DNA from 3 places in the Sporacetigenium sp. TC11 genome. Region 1 is predicted to be linked to each of the others. Evidence: riboswitches for the same ligand, from Rfam matches in the RefSeq annotation. Region 1 holds a riboswitch; each other region holds the start of a gene.
The links. A riboswitch is a leader RNA that binds a small molecule or an ion and turns the genes downstream of it on or off. The one in region 1 is predicted to bind lysine.

Region 1 (7,077 bases):
AGTGCAATTAAGTCAGAATTTATAACATCTTCTTTAGTAGCTTCTTCTACAGTAAGAACTTTTACTACGTCTCCATTAACTTTAGCACCTTCTGCTATGGCATTAGCCATAATTTCTGTGTTGCCTGTACCACTCCAGAAAATAACTGTAATATTTTTCATATTATCCCTCCTAAATTTAATATTAAAATAACTTTGTATAAAATTAAATTAAAGCTAATACTTTTTCAGGTGCATATTGACTTAATAAATTCCTTATTTTATTCTTTGCATCTAAAAATTCATTAAATTTTCTATCCGATACCCTGGGATCGCCATACACTCTCCAACCATTAACTTTAGTAAGTTTAAGAGAAGGATGTCCTATAAATCCTATTATATCTTTTAATGGATAACCTAAGAAAACGCCTATCTCACTTGGTATACACCCATTTTCAATTTTATCTATAAGAAACTTTAGATAATCCTGAAACTTATACTCATTTGGATACCCAACAGACTTAAGAAACTTTATATTCCTGTTTTCAACTAAATGGCTCTCAAGAGATATTGGATTATAAAATAATACTTTTATACTGGTGTTTTTATATGTAATTATTCTATATGAAATCCTATGACAATTACCTATGTATTTTTCTATTTTTTCAACTTTTTTTATTAATTTACTATCATATTTTGGTAAGCTAATTAATTCTGCCGGTTTTGATCCAATAAGAACAGGTCCTAGTATTTCAACTAGCCAAGTTAAAAAATCATCTTCATTTTTCTCTCTGAAAATACAAGAATTAGATTTATAAGACATTTTCTCCCCTCCTATTTTTAAAATTATACAAAGCATATGATAATTTTTATTTATTGATAATAATTATCATTATCTTTAATGAAATAATATCACATTTATTACCATATGTAAATACTTTTTGTTTATAATATTTTTTTCCCAAACAAAAAAGAGGTGCAAAATTTAGTTTCGCACCTCTTTTTTAACTCACTATAAATATAGATTTCTATTTCTAGCCTCTTAAGTCTTCCATTAATTTAGTTTTTTCCGCTGTTTTAGCATCTTTCATCTTAATTATCTTAGCAGGAGATCCCGCTACTACAGCTCCTTCAGGAACATCTTCAGTTACAACAGCTCCTGCTGCTACAACTGCTCCTTTCCCTATTTTTACACCTTCTAATATAACTGCATTAGCTCCTATTAAAACTTCATCTTCTACAATAACTGGACTAGCTGAAGGGGGTTCAAGTACACCTGCAACAACAGCACCTGCACCAAGGTGAACATTCTTACCTAAAGTTCCTCTTGCACCCACTACTGCATTCATATCAACCATAGTTCCTTCGCCTATTTCAGCCCCTATATTAAGTACTGCTCCCATCATTATAACAGCATTCTTTCCTATTGATACCATATCTCTTATAATTGCACCAGGTTCAATTCTAGCATTTTCATTAAGGTAATTATACATAGGTATAGCTGAATTTCTTCTATCAAACTCTATATGATAATCTACTATACTATCTTTATTTTCTTCTAACACTACTGTTATATCCTCGTGACCTCCAATTAATACATAAGAACCTTCAACTCCAAATATTTTTACATTTTCATAATTCTCATCTTTTAATTCTCCATTTAAGTACACTTTAACAGGTGTTTTTTTTGTAGATTCTTTTATAAACTTTGCTATTTCATATGGATCTGTCATTTTCATCATTAGTCGATACCCTCCAAAATTATAAACTTACTATATCTTTCATATTGTAATATCCATTTTCTTTATTTACAATAAACTTTGCAGCTTTCATTGAACCTTGCGCAAATATCTCCTTTGATGAAGCTATATGATTTATTTCTACAACCTCATCTTTCCCAGCAAATATAACAGAGTGGTCCCCTACTATTGTTCCACCTCTTACAGCATGAATTCCTATTTCGCCTTCTTTTCTTTTTGCATCTACTCCATGTCTTCCATAATTAAACTCAGCGCTTGATAAAACATTTTTAATTTCATTAGCTATCATTAAAGCAGTACCACTAGGAGCATCTACTTTTTTATTATGGTGTTTTTCAACTATTTCTATGTCAAAATTAGTTAAGGCCTTAGCAGCTACTTCAACTAATTTTAACAATAAATTAACTCCAAGTGACATGTTAGAGCTGTGAAATATAGGAACTTCATTAGAAGTTTCTTTTATCATATCAAGTTCTTCATCGCTGTATCCAGTTGTTGCAATTACCATAGGAGTTTTTGTATTTTTAGAATAAGTTAACAAATCTTTTAGACTTTCAGGATTTGAAAAGTCAATAATAACGTCTGCTTTTTCTTTAATATCTAATATACTTGAATATATAGGATAAGTTATATTTTCAGCTTGAAACTTAGATACTCCTGCAAGTAATTCAAAATCTTTGTCTTCATTTATTGAGTCTGTTAAGACTTTTCCCATTTTTCCAAGGGAACCATTAACGATAACTTTAATCATATGTTTCTCCTAACTATACAATAATTTATACTAGTTTAAATCCATAATTAATTAATTCTTTTTTTAGAACCTCTAAGTTACATTCACTCATTTCAACAAGAGGAAGTCTAAGCTCACCCATTTCAAATTCTAATAAATTCATAGCTGTTTTAACTGGAATAGGGTTTACTTCTATAAATAAAGCATCTATTAAAGGTTTCATATCAAGTTGTAACTTTCTAGAACCTTCAATATCACCTTCAAAATACTTAGAGACTAAATCATGTGTATCTTTAGGGCATATATTTGCAACTACTGAAATCACTCCAACTCCACCTAAAGATAAAAGAGGTAAAATCATATCGTCATTTCCTGAGTATATTGCAAAACCTTCTGGAACTAATCTTCCCATTTCAGCAACTTGTGCTATATCTCCACTAGCTTCTTTTATTGCTATTATATTTTTTATCTTAGCTAGTTCAACAAGAGTTGATGGTTGTATATTAACTCCTGTTCTACCTGGTACATTATAAGCTATTATAGGTATATTTACTGAGCTTGCAATAGCTTCAAAGTGAGCTATTACGCCCCTTTGAGTGGACTTGTTATAATATGGTGTTATTACTAAAAGACCATCAACTCCATATTCTTCCGCTTTTTGACTTAAGTGTATTGAATGAGCAGTATTATTTGAACCTGTTCCTGCTATTACAGGAATTCTTTTATTAGTTTTTTCAACTACATATTTTATTACTTGAAGTTGTTCTTCGTCACTCATTGTAGATGCTTCTCCAGTAGTGCCACAAACGATTAAAGCATCTGTATTGTTTTCTATATGATATTCTACAACTTCTCCAAGCTTTTCAAAATTTACCTTACCATCCTTAAAAGGAGTAACTAAAGCAACCCCAGATCCTTTAAATAACATAAAAATCATCCCTTCTATACTAAATTATATTTTAATAAAAGCTCAGCTATTTGAACTGTATTAGTTGCAGCACCTTTTCTTATGTTGTCAGCAACTACCCACATATTAATACCATTATCTAAACTAAAATCTCTTCTAATTCTTCCAACATATACCTCATCTTTTCCTTCAACATTCAATGCTAGTGGATACTCATTTTTATCTAGATTATCAACTACTACTACTCCTTCAGTATTTCTTAAAATGTTGAATACTTCTTCAATTTCAAATTCTTTTTCAAACTCTACATTTATAGATTCACTATGTCCATAAAATACTGGAACCCTTACTGTTGTAGCTGTTACTTTAAGATCGTAATCGTTTAATATTTTTTTAGTTTCTTCTATCATTTTCATTTCTTCTTTAGTATAGCCATTGTCCATGAATACATCTATATGAGGTATACAGTTATAAGCTATCGGATGAGGATACAGTTTATTTTCATTTCCTTTTACCCCTTCTTGTAGATCTGTAATACCTTTAACTCCAGATCCAGCAACTGCTTGATATGTTGAATACACTATTCTTTTGATTTTAAATCTATCATGCAAAGCCTTTAGTGGAACTACTGCTTGAATAGTTGAGCAGTTAGGATTAGCTATTATTCCATTGTGGTTTTTTACTTCCTCTGGGTTAACCTCAGGAACTACTAGAGGAATATCCTTATCCATTCTCCAAGCACTACTATTGTCTACAGCAATAACTCCTTTTTCTCTAGCAATAGGTGCATATTTTTTACTAATATCTCCCCCTGCTGAAAATAGAGCAATGTCGATCCCCTTATCAAATGAATTTTCATTTAGTTCTTCAATTATGTAGTCCTTACCCTTAAATTGAACAGTTTCCCCAGCGGATTTTTTTGATGCAAGTAAATATAAATTTTCTATAGGAAAATCTCTTTCTTCTAGAACTTTTAAAAATGTTCTTCCTACCATACCAGTGGCACCTACTATTGCTACATTTACTTTTTTCATACCAATCACCTCAACAAATTTTTTAAAATTACTTTTTGATATTAAAAAACAGCCATGAGCAAAAGGTTCTCATGACTGTTTTATATAAAAAAATACAATTTTATACAAAGCAAATCCCTTTTGCCCCAACATGATATAGCGCGCGTTTAGAAAACTGGGCGGTAATCTAAAAACAGTACTATGCTTATTAAACATAGTCCCAACACATAAAATTTATGCATTTCGGCGGTTGCACCTTTCCTATACAGTACTCTTTACTCCCGCGGCCTCTATATCATATTGTTTATATTATTAACTTGTTTTTCTATTATTAATAGCAATCTTAACAAGTATTACAGTAATAGTCAATAATATTTCTCAAAATAATATTAATTTATTATTTTATAATTTTAGTCTTCTATATTTTCCCCTATATTATAAGCTTTTCTAAGTAATTTATCATTATGTCTAGTAGAATCTTTTTCAAATGCCTTAGTAGATATAATAGTCTTATGTATTTCAAGTCCCATACCTTTTAAGTGCTTAGCTGTATATCTAAAATAATTTCCAAATATAAAAGAAAATGGAGCTGCTTGTGAATATACCATTATAAGCTTTTTCTTTCCAAACCTTGGAGTATGACTTACTTTATCTATTTCTGTTAAAGGGTAAAATCTATCTAATAATAACTTTGTTTGCGCTGATACTTGGCAGATATATACAGGTGAACCTATTATAATATAATCCGCATTTTTTACATCTTCATAAACTTCAGTCATATCATCTTTGATAATACAACTATTGTGTTTTCTACAATAAAGACATCCCTGACACCCTTTTATATTCATATCATTTAAATAATAAATTTTACTTTTTACATTATTTTTAGCAGACCCATTTATTACTTCTTGAACTAATGTATCTATATTTCCATTTTTTCTCGGGCTTCCTACAAAAGCCACTACATTTGCCATATATATTCCCCCTACTTCATGTCTTTATTAAAATATTCTAAGTTTGAATATACTCTCTTTAAATAAGATTCAAATTTAACTATCTCTTCATTAGTAAATCCTTTGTAATATATATTTCCCATAGTTTTTACTACTTCTTCATATTCAGAAACTATATCGTCAGACTTCTTATTAAGAGAAATCAATGTCTTTCTTTTATCCTCAGTACTTATTTCTTTATTTATATATCCACCCTCTTCTAACCTATCTAACATACTTGTAAGAGTTGATTTTCCTAGTGATAACTCATTTCCTAAATCATTTATAGCTATCTGTCCTTTTTTATTTAATACAAATAATATTTTGCCCTGAGCATTATTTATCTCTTTTACTTTTTTAGATTTTAATAACCTGGTGAACAATCTTCCAGACAAGAAGTTTATTTTACTTATTAATAACCCACCTAATCTACCTTCAGTCAATATTATCACCCTTTCTAACTTATTATATAGTACTATATAGTACCATCTTAGTCAAATTCATTTTATCTTCTAAATATAACAAATGAATCTGCAAGATTATAAATCTACAAAAAATAAAAGTACTTATGAATTTTTATACTCATAAGTACTTTTCATAACTTCATATATCAAATTATAAAACAACTAAAATAAACTACGTCCGAAAATAACTAATAAAACAACTATAGCTATAATTATAAAGAATATAAATTTTGAAATATTACCTGATACATTTGATATTTTACCAAAGCCGAATAATCCAGCTATTACTGAGATTACTAAAAAAATCAAAGCCCATTTAAGCATTAAAATCACTCCTTTATTTGATGATTTGTTAACTTCTTAATGGTATATTTGTATTTATTTTTAACTATAAATAATATTTTTAGTCTAAAATTTTATAATAATATTTTGAATTTAGACACACAAAAAGCCTGCCTCTTAAATGATCTTAAAAATCATTTTGAGACAGACCAAATATTTATCTATTTATTTGGAGTGAATGTGCAGTATCCAACTTTATCACAATCGTCTTTCATTTTTTCCCATGCTTCTTTTTCAGTTATAGATTCCATAGCTGTTGGATAAAGTATATAGTTTTCTTTAAATATATGATCTCTTAAGTGGAATACTATATACTTAGCTGCTTCATCTAATTTTTCTTTAAACTCAGCAAAGTCCATTTCTGAAACTTTTTCTGCCAATTCTTTTATTGTATGTTTTCTTTCTCTTAAATCATCATGTTCCATTCTCATTATTCTAGTTGGTCCTGTTATTTGTCTATTTTCCATTGCTATAAACAATACATCTTCTTCTCTTTTGTGATGTGGCTCTGCACCTAGTAAGTTTTCTGCTAATTCTCCTAATCTATTAAATATAGGATCTTCTTTGTATGAATCCATTTTTTGAATGTGTATATTTGCTTCATCAAGTTCTGATAGGAATTTTAGTATTTCATCATGTTCAATTATTAATGTATGAAGAACGTGACCTTCTTCAACTTGAGCTCTAAGTTTTTCAAGTTCATCTTTTAATACTTCCATGTGTATATCACATAAATGTCTTAAATCTTCAGGTTTCATGCCTTCTTCAATTAGCTTTTGCTCAGCCATTGATAATTCTAGTGGATTTATGTCAGCTACTAATTCAAGTGCTATTTTTCTGTTTTCTTCAGTTGCACCTTCAATGTTTAATTTTTTTAATATTGCTGCTAAT
Region 2 (7,077 bases), 140 kb from region 1:
ATTTCTACTAGGCAATCCATCTGTATTATTTATAAATTCATTTATATTTTTTTCTAATTTATTTGATAATTTAAGTCCTATAAGTTCTTTTTTTATGTTATTCCCTTGTACATAAAATATTTGAGAAAAATTTATATTTTTCAGTTCTGGTATATAAGTAGTATTATCTTTAAAACTAACTCTTCCTAATCTATAAACATGGTCCCCTTTGGCAAATTTATCTTCTCTGTTAACTTTAAAATAAAAGGTAGTTGTATATTTCGTTTCAAAATCTGACATATTTCTAATAAGGACAGATATATCAAAAATTAATTCATCTACGTTTAAATTTATTTTTTTTACTTCTAAGTCATCTATGCAAAATATCCAGTTTTTATTTTCATCTAAGTATATAACACTGGATTTATAATATTCTCTAAAATTTTCAGTTATAGAGGTGTTTATTTCACTTTCTATTACCATTAGTTCTTCATTTAATATGTTCTCATATTTTGAAGTGGAATGATAAAACTGGTTTACTATACTAGTATAGGTAATGGCAAAAAATAATACAGTAAGCAGATATAAAAATATAAACTTAATAGATATCTTTGTATTATTAGTGAATTTATATTTCATAAGATATCCCCCTAAAATTACTTATTTATTATCAAAATTCAAATAAAAAATGACTATATTTATACTTATGTTAAATATAGTCATTTTAATTTATATAAAATATATTTATTTAATTTTTATATTTTAGTATTTATCTATTTTGTCCATTATTACTTGTAATTTACTAGCTTGAGAACCACATTCTTCTGCGAAATCTTTAAACATTGAAGCTACTTTCTTATCTTCTACTTGTTTTGAATATGTTTCATAGTCACGTACATTCTCCTGAGCATCTAATAATTTTTTCATAACTATATCGCGAGTGTTCATTTGCATAGTTTCTCTACCTCCTGTATTTTTGTTATTATTTTTTACATACAAGGTAATTATTATACATTTATAAAATACAAAATTAAAAACTATTTTTAAATAAAAAAAATAATTAATTTCAAAAGCTCGCCAAAAGCGAGCTCTATATGTTCTTTATGTTGTTTATTATATTTTCTCTTTCTTTTAGCTCATTATGTGCTTGTTTTAAAGTAATAGATTCAAAAGCTATTGTATCTCCTGGCTTTGCTTGGGCTATTTTGTACAAATCGACAGATATAACATTAGCTATTTTTGCATATCCTCCTGTTGTTTGTCTATCTACCATCATTATTATAGGTTGACCATCGTTTGTTACCTGTATAGACCCTAATGTTATTCCTTCTGATATTATATCTCCATTGTATATATGGTTTATAATAGGCCCTTGAAGCCTCACTCCCATCCTATCGGATTTTTCTGTAACAATATATTCTTCATTTAAAAATGAAGCTATTCCTCCTTCTGTAAAATAATCATATTGAGGTCCCATTATAACCCTTACATTATGTTTATTAGTTTCATTTATATAAGACATTATATATTGCTTAGGTATAGATTTTTTATTTCCTTGTATACCACTATTTAATATTGTCAATACATCTTTACTTTTAAGGCAACTTCCTAAAACACCGTTACATTTATACCTTGTTAATACAGACCTACTATTTAAAAATTTATTGATGTTTATGCTTCCATTAAAAGCTATATAAGCCCTACATCCGCTTTTTAAATTATTAAAGCTAAGTATATCTCCTTTATTAACATTTATACTTTCCCACATATTTATCTCTTCGTTATTTATACAGGGTGATAAGTTTCCACCAGTTATAGCTATAGTCATGTTATCTATAAATTCTATAGTTGGACCTATCATGGTTATTTCAAGTACAGCTTCATCTTCTTCATTATCTACTAATATATTAGCAGTTCTATAGGAGAATATATCCATAACTCCACCTTCTGGTATTCCATACTTTTGATATCCTATACGCCCACTATCTTGTACAGTAGTAAAAAACCCTGGATTCACTATTTTAACTCTTCCCATTTTTTACACCTCCTCATTTTGAGTAGATTTTATACTCATAAGTTCTTTTTTCTATTTTTTCTTCTATTTTTTTATATTCGATTTCTGTTATAGGTTTAAATTTCACATAATCTCCCTGATTTAGAATAATTATAGGGTTCCTATTCGGATCAAATAGTTTAAGAGGAGTCTTACCTATTATTTGCCATGTACTCGGCGAATCAACAGTATATATTCCAGTTTGTACCCCTCCAATACCTATAGATCCAGAACTTATATTATTTCTTACTTTTTTGTATTTCGGTACAGTTATACTATTTTCTACCTTTCCTAAATACGGAAATCCAAAAGTAAATCCCAACATATATATATAATATTCTTTAGATGAATGAATATCTATAACATTTTGTACACTTAATCCATTGTGTTTCGCTACGTTTTCTATATCAATGCCAACTTCTCTGCCGTATAAAACAGGTACTTCTACTACATTCGGTTTAGGAATATTTATATGTTCTATTGTTTTTTCTAAATATTTAATCTCATTTTGTAATTTTATTATATCTATTACTATAGGATTATATATTACTAGAAGTGATCTGTATGAAGGTATCATTTCTACTATGCCTTTTATGTCGCTTAAATTTATAGCTATCATCATAGACCTTACTTGAGTACCTATTTTTTCACTTATTTTGTTTTCGAATTCAATTATTAATCCTCTGTCGCCTGATAAAAGATACTTAGTTTTAGTTACCATAGTATACCCCCTAAAATTCAAGCTATTACCTATAATTATTCACAAATATATTTGTTTATGTATATTCTGTATAGGTATAGATATCAATTTTCATAAAAAATATTAGAATATTCATAAATTCAAGTATTAATTTATAAAAGCATTAATTTTGCACAGAATATTATACTTCAAGTCTGCATTCAATAAGTCCTATTATTAAATATCCTATTAACACTTCTATATTGTAGCGTTTTGGCATATTTGCAACGAATATTTTTCTACTTTTACAATTTTTCGACTTTTTGTGATTATTTTCTACAATTTTATCTTGCCTATTTACATTTTTTAAATTTCTGTTATAATATGATTCATACCAAATAACCGAATATAAAACTAAGATAGAGGCGCATTACCAAATAGTATTATTGTGGAGTTAAGCACTATGAAGCAATATGAAAGGTGTTAATGCCGAAATGTATAAATGATGCTTTGAGTTTATATGTTGGGGTTGTATATAATATGTACAGTCCTGTCACAAGGAAACTTGTGGAGAGCTATCTTCAGATTATTGCATTAGATTTTATATCTAAACTAAAGCAAAGTCTAGGAGTAGTAGCATATCCATGTCTTATTACTTCTAGGCTTTTTTGTTGGTCTATTTTAGTCATCTATTCTTTTATTTAAATAATATTCTAGAGAATTGGAGGAAAAGTTTCATGACAAACACTAAGAAAAAAATGGGTTTAGTAATGGCAACAGCACTTGTTGTTGGAAATATGGTTGGTTCTGGTATATTTATGTTGCCTGCATCATTGGCATCTCAAGCTTCAATTTCAGCAACACTTATGGCCTGGGTTATAACAGGTCTTGGGTCTATACTTTTAGCTCTTTCATTCGGGAAGCTAAGTTCTAGATTCCCAAAAACTGGAGGACCTTATGAATATACAAAGCTTGCATTTGGTGAATTTACTGGATTTTTGAATGCATGGCTTTACTATAATGGATCTTGGATAGGAAATGCTGCGATAATATTAACATTAACTAGTTATGCTTCACTTGTATTTCCGATACTTTCTGATAATCCGTTAGTTTCATTTATATTTGGTTCTGCTATACTATGGATACTTACATTCCTTAATGTACTTGGAGCAAGAGAAGCTGGCAAGTGGCAAACTGCTTCAACTGTATTTAAAGTAGTATTATTTGCTGGATTTATTATAGTTGCTTTATTTAATTTTGATGCTTCTAACTTATATACATCTAATGCTTCAGCTTCTACGGGATTTGGTGGTCTTCCACTAGCTATAGCAACTACATTATGGGCATTTGTTGGACTTGAATCATCAACAGTTTCTGCAGGAGAAATAGAAAATCCTCAAAGAAATGTTAGATTAAGTACTATATACGGAATAATAATTACTATAGCTATATATTTATTGGTTTCAATTGCTGCTATGGGTGCTATGCCTCAAGATAAACTAGCTTCAAGTTCAGCTCCTATATCAGATATATTAGGTTTAATACTTGGAAGTAAAGCTGGTATAATAGTTTCTATATCTATAGTTATTGCTACACTTGGTAGTATTATAGGATGGATATTGACTACTGCAAATATAGCTTATGCTGCTGCGATTGATGGTGTTTTCCCAAAGATATTTGCCAAAACACATCCAAAATATAATACACCTTATATGGCATTAATAATATCTAGTATATTAACTAACTTATTATTATTAATGAATTTCCAAGGAGGATTAGTTTCAGCATTTAACTTCGCTATGTTATTAGCTACATTATCATATCTTCCAATATATGCAATGACTGCAGTAGCTGACATAATGTTAACAGGCAAAAATGTTAAAAATGTTACTACTTTTATAATAACAAGTATCGTACCTCTTTTAGGCTTTGTATACGCTTGCTATACTATATATGGTACTGGTGCAGAAACAGTTTTATGGGGCTTTATGTTAATGTTAATAGGTATGCCGTTTTATGTATATAACAAACTTAAAAATCAAAATTCAAAAACTCATATAAACAAAAAGAAAGCTGCTTAGCAGCTTCTTTTTATTTATAAGTATATTATAACTTATTCGTTCTATAGAAGTTATAATATACTTCTGATAAGCTTGGGCAATGAAACTGCTACAAAAACAAAAATAAAGAAGGCATTATACCTTCTTTAGATGTAAAGACAAAAATGTTATATACTTTGAATTATATATTCGATAATAAAACATTAATCCCTTCAATAATTCTAAAATTTCGAAAATTCATCTAATGTATTATTATTTTACTTCCTCTAGGAACATTATCATATATCCATTTTGCGTTTTCCGTAGCTAACCTTATACAACCATGGCTTAATTCTTGCCCTAACCTTCCATCTATAACATATTTTCCTGCAACATCATATAATATTGAGTGATATAAGTAATTCCCCTTTATTTGAGTTGCCCATTTAGCTTGATATCCTTTATTCATACCAAACTTAGGTATCTTATTGTCAACCTCATATTCTCCCGTTATAGTAGGTGTTGAAGGTTTCCCAATTGTACTTATCCATTTATGAAGTAGTTCCCACTTACCAGTTTGGATATTTTTTTTAAACACATAAGTATACTTAGTTTTTAAAGATGTTGTTAGGGCATAATTTGTTTTACTTTGTACTTTGTTTTCATTCATAAAATCTACCATATTTATATCAAATTTGGAATAATCCACATTAATCCCCCTTATATAGTAATGTTTATTTTATAATATGAAAATATATATTAAAGTGATATAAAAAATTCGCTACGCTCATGTCGCCAACGACCTTGAAAAGATGGTCCGTTGCTCAAGGTTAGCAGTTAGAAATTACAACTTATCCATAGACCGGATAAATTATAATTTTCTTATAATTAAAAAAAGAGACTTTCGCCTCTTATGTAATAATTCCTTTTGTTTTTAATTTATATTATATAAACTTTTATGTAAAGATTTTTTTGATTTACTCCATCTAGTTTGAGCTTTTTTAATACTATCCTTGTATTCTTCATGTAATTCTTTGTATTCTATTATAGACTTTTCTTGATCGTCAATAGGAACTAGATACATAGGTAATTCTTCAATATCACTTGGATTTATATTCATAACAGTTGTTCCTCTTTGCAAACTTTTTATTAAAACAATTCCTATAGGACTTTCAAATACAATTTTAGCATAATCTCCTAAAATATGTTTTTTAAATCTAACAACTATTATATTTGCAGAAGCTATTACTACTTTGTCATCTTTTTTTCTATATACAGCAAATTTATTTACTGTTCCTCTGCAAGTTAAAACTAAATCTCCATCTTCAAGTTCATATTTTTTTACTTTTCTTTCTTCCTCTTCTATAGTCTCCATATTATCAAACATTATTTCTCCATCTTCTATATCAGATATATTAAGGACATATATATTGCCAGGTTCTACATCATGTTTCATTATGGATTTACCTCTAAATACTTCTGCTATTTCCTTTATTCTTACTCTATCAAATTTATTATCTAGTTCAAGGAATGTTTTTATGCTTTCCTCAATATATAAGTCTATTCTCCAATATGCAAATTTACTAAACACTTCCATAGGCACTTCTTTTTCTTTTAAACAAGTTACTTCATTTTTTATTATTCCTAATTTTCCAACTTGTAGATATTCTTTTTTAATATTAGATATTGATACAATATAAGTTTTTATACTTGCATAGGGTTTATACGTTTCTTCTGGAAGCATATATATAGAATCTACATTATAATTGTCTATTATATATTTTCTTATTTCTAAATGTTCATCTCCAGCAAAAGTAAATTTAGCTGGCACAATTATTTTCATATGACCATTATCACTTATATAGTTTAATAGCTTCTTTATAGCAACTATTTCAGGTTCCTTTGAGCCTTCATATTTAGTGGTATTAAACAAAGGAGAAGAAAGTATCAAATCATACTTTTTACTTATATTTAGATTTTCATATGAAGATACATAAATTATTTCTATATTATTAAACCTTTCTAGATATAGTTTTAAAAATTCACATGCTAAATTATCTTCAGATAATAATGTTATTTTTTTATCCATATTTTTTTCAACAAAATATTGTATACCTTCTATATTTATTCTATCTGTATCTGTTATTAATATATTTTTTACACTTTCATTCTCCATGCTTTCATTTGCATATTTAGTTAAAGCTTCCGGAAGCAATGGCTTTATCTTTTTCAGATTAGCATAGTTTTCTTTAATAAACTCAATTAGATCTATATCTTTTCCTATGTTAAATAGAAAGTAAAATAAGTCATCATCTCCTGGAAAGTAA
Region 3 (7,077 bases), 190 kb from region 1:
GTTCCACTGTCTTTATTATTAGGAAATACATAAATATCACATTTTATTTTTATATCTTTAAAATATCCTTCTCTATTTATAAAGCAAGATTCATCAAAATTTAATTCTTTTCTTTTTGTTATATTTAATATGAAATCATTGTACTTTTCATTGGCGCTTTTGTTGTCTGCATCACATACTACTAATATTCCATTTAATTGCTTTAATTGTTCTCTTTGCATTATTGCTATAGTGTTATTTAGTTCTGATATTATTCTCGTTTCTCCTAAAGCTGCTTTTATAGCAACACATACATCTTCAGACTTATAAAAATCTGGAATAGGACTTATTTTCTCTAATCTACCCTCAATAAAAGGATATTTATTTGGAATTAATCCTTGCCATATATAAGGTGTATCTTCTTTATTTTTTATTTGTCTTAATCCTAATATTTGAAGTACCTTCCCAATAGCAGCCTCATCATGAGGACCTTCAACTAAAAAATAATAATATCTCATATCATCTCACATCCAAACCCATATTAGATCTTATACTATATAATTGCTCCCCTGAAAATCTATTAACGTAAGTATCATGATTATCACTCTCTAATCTATAGCATGCTATATCAGCTATATAATCTATGCCGCCCTCTATTAATGCATCTATAGCTTCTATACTATGAGTAGTTAAGAATATCTGTGTATTGTATCTTTTACATATTTCCATAAGCCATTTAAAGAAATCCTTAAGGGCTCTTGCATGTATTGCAGTTTCTATTTCATCTATAAGTAGGATTCCATCTATAGCTTCTATTACTGATGATGATATTGTTATAGCTTTTTTTATTCCATCACCAAATGCAGATATAGGTAAAATTCCATTTATTTTATGATTAATATATAAAGATGTAATATTGTTTTCTGTTATTAAATCAAAGCCATCTATATTTTTATCAAATATTTTCATCATTTCCAGTATATCTTGTTTTTTCCCTAGCTTTATAGATTTACTTATATACTCAACATATCTACTTTGCATATAGTGGTCTATAGGAGATATATACTTCATAGGAATAAACGAATTATTATCTTGGTATAAGATTTCGTAATCATCTTCTCTTACTGAAAATTTTTTCTCATATTCCTTATTATTTATAATTAATTTGTATTTTCCACTAAACACTGACACAGGAAGTTCTTCTTCCGCTAATCTAAATAGATATTCTTCATATCCATCTATACTTATTTGTATTTTCTTATTTTCAACCTCACCACTCAAAGATATATTTTTTTTATCAAATTCTTTATTAAACATGTTTATAAATGATTTATACCAACTTGATTTTTCGTTATTTTTTAATACTTCTCTTACTTTATATAATAAAATCAATCTATTTATATCATTTGGATATTCTAAAAACATTATTGATTCAAGTATACTAGTTTTTCCGCTGTTGTTTTCTCCTATTAGTATATTTATATCTTTTGTGTCTTTTAGCTCTATACTTTTTAGCTTTCTAAAATTTTCTATTTTTATATTTTTTATATGACTCAAGTTACTTCCCCCTGCATAAAATATTGTATAACAAGCCTTTTGAATTTTCAGATTTTTTACAATATTTAAAAATATTCAACTATATATAATTCTTTCTATAGTATTATATATAGTTGAATATTTTTAAATATATAACTATTTATATTTTAATTGCTAATTATTACTTTGTGGGGTGGGGATTCTATGAATAATTCTAACGCTTTTTTTAACATTATTCAGTCTTTTATAAATACTTTTGGTATGGGGTCATATATAATATTTGTATTAGGTAGTATACTCTTATTTTGTATCTATGCTGGGGAGAAAAGTATTGCTAGTAAGGACTTTGATAGAGTCTATCTAATAGCTCTTTTTGCTTTAGTTGTATTATCGTCCTTACTTGGAGTAGGATTAGATGTATATAGATCAAGTTAATAAAAAACAAAAAACCTTATTGTGGAAAAATCCACAATAAGGTTTTAAATTATTTCACTATATGCAACTTCATCTAGGTTTATTAAACACTGTGGAATAACATCCTTAGATATTAAATCTTCATAACTTTCTCTTTTTTTGATAACATAGCTATTTCCTTCACTTACTAGAACAATAGCAGGTCTTAGTGCTTTATTGTAATTACTAGCCATTGAGTCATTATATGCACCTGTATTTAATACAGCTAATATATCGTTTCTTTCTACTATAGGTAGCTCTATATCTCTTATAAGTATATCACCTGATTCACAGCATTTTCCACCTATTGTTACTATTTCTTTTTCTATAGTATTAGCCTTATTTGCAACTATTGCAGAGTATTTAGCATCATAGAGTGCAACTCTTGGATTATCGCTTAGTCCTCCATCAATTGATACATATTTTCTAACGCCTTCTATATTTTTTATACTTCCTACATTATATAATGTTATTCCAGCGCTTCCTACAAACCATCTACCTGGCTCTATTATTACACACGGTCTTTTTAAATTTCTTCTTTCAAATTCACATTCTAATTCATTCATTACTGGTTCTAAAAACTCATTTAAACCAACTTCTATATCTCCTTCAACGTATTTTATACCAAATCCTCCACCTATATTTAAGTCCTCTATTTCATAGTCATATTCATTTTTTATGTGTTCTATCCAACCTATAGCTACTCTTAAAGCTTTTAAGTGTGATTCATTTGAAAATAGTTGAGATCCTACATGAAAGTGAATACCTTTAAAATTTATATAATTTGAATATATAGCAATTTTTATAGCCTCATCTATTTGAAGTAATGGAATTCCAAACTTCGAATCTTTTTGTCCTGTACTTATATGTCTATGAGTATTAGCACTTACCTCTGGAGTAATTCTAAATAATATATTAGCCTCTTTGTTTAAATTCTTACAAATTTCTTCTAATAACTCTAACTCACTTAAGCTATCTACTACTATTCTACCTACTCCATACTTAACCGCCATAATAAGTTCTTCTTTTGACTTATTATTTCCATGGAATATTATATCCTCCATAGGGAAATTAGAACTTATAGCAATATATAATTCCCCTCCTGAAACTACGTCTAGGCCTAGACCTTCTCTTTGTACGATTTTACACATAGCTAAATTTAATAATGCTTTTGATGCATAAACAGCTCTAACATTTTCGTATTTGTTTAAAAAACTATTTCTTACTTCTCTTCCCTTTTCTCTTAATATACTATCTGAAACTACATATAGCGGTGTTTTATATTTTTTAGCTAACTCCACAGTATTACATCCATCAAAGTATAGCGTCCCATTCACTGTCTCAATCATAATTAATCCCTCCATAAATTTTGATAAGATGGAGATTCTGCAGTAACATCTTAATCTTCGTAATAAAAAAGGCCCAAGGAACATACTATCCTTAGGCCCTTAAATACTAATTCAAAAATATTGCTTATTAGCATTCACGAACTTAAGATAGCTCTCCACAAATCTCTTTGTGACAATGTTGTACATATTTTACACAACACCAACATATAAACTTAAAGCATCATTTATACATTTCGGCGTCAACACCTTTCCTATCGTTTCACTGTGCTTATCTCCACAATAGTACTATTTGGTAACGCGACCTCTATCTTTTTGTATTTATTTTTAATAAAGTTAATTATAACACAAATTATAAATTTGTAAATATATATTTTAAAATATTATAGTAAATAATACTCCTTGCTCTACATTTTTTAGTTCATAACTTACATTATTTAATTCTAATATTTTCTTAACTATATAAAGACCTAACCCGCTTCCTCCTGTGTTTCTATTTCTTGACTTCTCTAATCTATAAAAAGGTTCAAAAACCTTAGTTAGTTTTTCTTCTTCTATAGATGCTCCAGTATTTAAAACTTCTAATACTACTTTGTTTTCTCTTTCATACAATCTGATAATTACCTTTTCTTTCTCTTTTGAGTATTTCACAGCATTACTAACTACATTTGATATTGCTTTTCTAATAAGTTGTTGGTCACCCTTTATATATAAATTATCTTGTATTTTATTTACTATAGTAAGATCTTTAGATATTAAAAAGTATTCAAAGCTTTTGGATATATCGTATACCATATTTGATATATTCATATTTTGTATATTGGGTTTAAATTCTGAGTTCTCTAGTTTATATATTTCCATCATTTCATAAACTAACTTTTCCATATGCTCCATAATATCAAAAGATCTTTTTAAGTATCTATCTCTATCTTTATAAGATCCTATGTTGTGTATCATACCTTCAAGTTGCCCTTTTACAGCGGTTATAGGTGTTTTTAATTCATGGGATATAGTGGCTACAAATATTTTTCTTTGTTCTTCTAGCTCTCTTTCTCTTTCTATATCATTTCTTAGTTTTTTATTTGCTTGTGTTAATTCATTCATAGTGTTTTGTAAGTTAAATGAAAGTTCATTAAGGCTATTTGAAAGCTGGCCTAATTCATCTTGAGAATATACTTTACATTTCGTATCAAAATCAAGTTTAATCATTCTCTGTGCTGCAAAATTTAATTGTATAAGTGGCTTTGATATTATTTTCGAATATACATATCCACTTATAATACACATTAACAAAATAATAGCTCCTATATAAGGTGCAAATCTTAAAATTACAGTAGCTGCTTCATCAATAGGTTGCAAAGTTGCATTAACCTTAAACACCGTTACTATATCTTCAAATTTTACAGGTGAAGCTTCTAGATATATATATTTTTCATCTGGATTTTCTTTATATACATCTGTTGTTGCCGGTGATGAAATACCTCCTATTTGGATAACATTAAAAGGTATATACAATATGTTTCCATCTAGATCGTAAATAGTAAGTTGCACATTATATTCTTCACAAAATTCATCTAATAACTCTTTTGATTCTAAAAATGTTAAAGTATCTACTTTGCCTACTAATTGCTTGACCCCTTTTTCTAAACTCTCTGCTTTATATCTATAATAATAATTAGGTAATTCAATATACATAGTTGTATAAATTATAAAGGCCATAGACACTAATAATGCGCTAGTTATAAAAAATATTTTATAAGCTATATTATTTTTTATTTTATATACTAAATTACTTATCAATTTTATATCCTATTCCTTTAACAGTTTTTATATATTGTATTCCCGTTTTCTGTCTTATGTTTTTAATATGTGTATCTATAACCCTTGCATCACCGTAGTATTCATATCCCCATAACTTGTCTAACATAACCTCTCTACTTAAAACCTTTCCTATGTTCTCAAGTAACATTTTTAATATCTCAAATTCTTTTGTAGTAAGCTCTATTTCATTTTCATCTACATACACTTTATAGGCATCAATATCCATATGTATTCCTTCAAATTTTAATATATTGAGGTTATCTACTTTGTTATATCTTCTAAGTACAGCTTCAACTCTTCTTATAAGTATATTAAATGAAAATGGCTTTGTAATATAATCGTCAACCCCTAACTCAAATCCCTTAACCTCATCTTTTTCATCGTCTAATGCTGTTAACATAATAATAGGTACATCCGATTTGGCTCTAATCATCTTACAAAGAGAATATCCATCTATATTAGGAAGCATTATATCTAGCATTACTAAATTATATTCATTCTCGTTAAACATGTTTATACCTTCAAGACCATCGCTTGCTACATCTACTTCATATTCTTGACTTACTAAAAATTCTTTTATTAGTTCTTGTATATCAATATCATCTTCAATTACCAAAATTTTGTTCATATTATCACCTCTATCTTATTTTATCAAACATTTATGGAATTTGTGTGAATAAATAAAGACTGCTGATAAAATTATCAACAGTCTTTATTATACACTAAACTTTTAAATATATATTGTCTATTAATCTAGTTTTTTCAAATCTTACAGCTACAGCTATTATAGTATCCTTATTTATAAAATCTATATTTTTAAATGACTTAGAATCTAGTATTTCTACATAATCTATATTTGCTAAAGGCTGACTTTTTATGTTTTTTTCTATAAAATCTTTTAAAATACTTACATCCCTACATCCATTTACAAACATATCCTTAGCCTTAAACAATGATTTTGAAAGTATTAATGCTTGATTTCTCTCATTATCATTTAAATACACATTTCTAGAGCTTAAGGCAAGTCCATCTTTTTCTCTAACTATAGGACAGGGTATAATATTTACATCAATATATAGATCTTCAACCATTCTTTCTATTACAGCCACTTGTTGAGCATCTTTTTGTCCAAAATATGCATTAGTAGGCTTTATTATATTAAATAATTTACAAACTATAGTAGTAACACCTCTAAAGTGTCCTGGTCTAGATGCTCCACAAAGTTTATTAGTAAGTTCTCCATCTACTTCAACATATGTACAATCATTATCTTTATAAATTTCATTTGTCTCTGGTGCAAAAACAATATCAGCCCCAGATTTTATTGATATTTCGTAGTCTCTATCAATATTTCTTGGATAACTATCAAAGTCCTCGTTTGGTCCAAATTGTGTTGGGTTTACAAATACACTAACTATAACTAAGTCATTTTCTTTTTTTGCATTTTCTATAAGAGACAAATGGCCTTCATGTAAATATCCCATTGTAGGAACAAATCCTATTTTTTCTTTTCCTTCTTTTTTTGCTTCTTTTATAAGTTTTTGAATTTCATCAATTGTCTTTACTAACATTTTTCTTCTCCATAAAGTCTATTTATTATCTCTTCATCTATAGAAAATGTATGTTCTTTACATGGGAACTTAGCTTCTTTAACCTCATTTATATAATCTTTAGAAGCATTTATTATATCTTCTCTTAAATTAATATATTTTTTAGCAAATTTAGGTGTAAAATCTGAGAACATGCCTAACATATCTTGAATAACTAAAACTTGTCCATCACAATGACTACCAGCTCCTATACCTATAGTAGGTATACCAACTTTTTCTGATACAATCTTAGCTAACTTTTCTGGTATAGCTTCAAGTACTATAGCAAATGCTCCAGCTTCTTCAAGTGCTATAGCATCATCTATTATTTTTATGGCTTGTTCTTCACTTTT

Region 2: it holds a riboswitch for lysine, as region 1 does, so the genes downstream of both, ACUSRV_RS04915 (amino acid permease) here and ACUSRV_RS05650 (aspartate-semialdehyde dehydrogenase) in region 1, are expected to answer to the same signal.
Region 3: it holds a riboswitch for lysine, as region 1 does, so the genes downstream of both, lysA (diaminopimelate decarboxylase) here and ACUSRV_RS05650 (aspartate-semialdehyde dehydrogenase) in region 1, are expected to answer to the same signal.

Annotation. Positions count from the first base shown of each region.
Region 1 is NZ_JBYVNY010000002.1:537,606-544,682, forward strand. Features, by position in the region: gene ACUSRV_RS05625 (flavodoxin) at 1-161, opposite strand, end outside; gene ACUSRV_RS05630 (DUF3793 family protein) at 205-801, opposite strand; gene dapD (2,3,4,5-tetrahydropyridine-2,6-dicarboxylate N-acetyltransferase) at 1,013-1,720, opposite strand; gene dapB (4-hydroxy-tetrahydrodipicolinate reductase) at 1,740-2,489, opposite strand; gene dapA (4-hydroxy-tetrahydrodipicolinate synthase) at 2,515-3,396, opposite strand; gene ACUSRV_RS05650 (aspartate-semialdehyde dehydrogenase) at 3,411-4,409, opposite strand; lysine riboswitch at 4,538-4,689, opposite strand; gene ACUSRV_RS05655 (flavodoxin family protein) at 4,799-5,362, opposite strand; gene ACUSRV_RS05660 (MarR family winged helix-turn-helix transcriptional regulator) at 5,374-5,823, opposite strand; gene ACUSRV_RS05665 (DUF1328 domain-containing protein) at 6,007-6,168, opposite strand; gene ACUSRV_RS05670 (DUF438 domain-containing protein) at 6,348-7,077, opposite strand, start outside.
Region 2 is NZ_JBYVNY010000002.1:392,765-399,841, reverse strand. Features, by position in the region: gene ACUSRV_RS04935 (potassium channel family protein) at 1-618, opposite strand, end outside; gene ACUSRV_RS04930 (hypothetical protein) at 742-933, opposite strand; gene ACUSRV_RS04925 (5-oxoprolinase subunit C family protein) at 1,070-2,014, opposite strand; gene pxpB (5-oxoprolinase subunit PxpB) at 2,028-2,753, opposite strand; lysine riboswitch at 3,124-3,297, shown strand; gene ACUSRV_RS04915 (amino acid permease) at 3,449-4,792, shown strand; gene ACUSRV_RS04910 (L,D-transpeptidase) at 5,013-5,459, opposite strand; gene ACUSRV_RS04905 (N-6 DNA methylase) at 5,685-7,077, opposite strand, start outside.
Region 3 is NZ_JBYVNY010000002.1:342,709-349,785, reverse strand. Features, by position in the region: gene ACUSRV_RS04665 (DUF3226 domain-containing protein) at 1-497, opposite strand, end outside; gene ACUSRV_RS04660 (AAA family ATPase) at 499-1,536, opposite strand; gene ACUSRV_RS04655 (hypothetical protein) at 1,720-1,950, shown strand; gene lysA (diaminopimelate decarboxylase) at 1,995-3,317, opposite strand; lysine riboswitch at 3,458-3,632, opposite strand; gene ACUSRV_RS04645 (sensor histidine kinase) at 3,690-5,114, opposite strand; gene ACUSRV_RS04640 (response regulator transcription factor) at 5,104-5,763, opposite strand; gene panC (pantoate--beta-alanine ligase) at 5,858-6,706, opposite strand; gene panB (3-methyl-2-oxobutanoate hydroxymethyltransferase) at 6,700-7,077, opposite strand, start outside.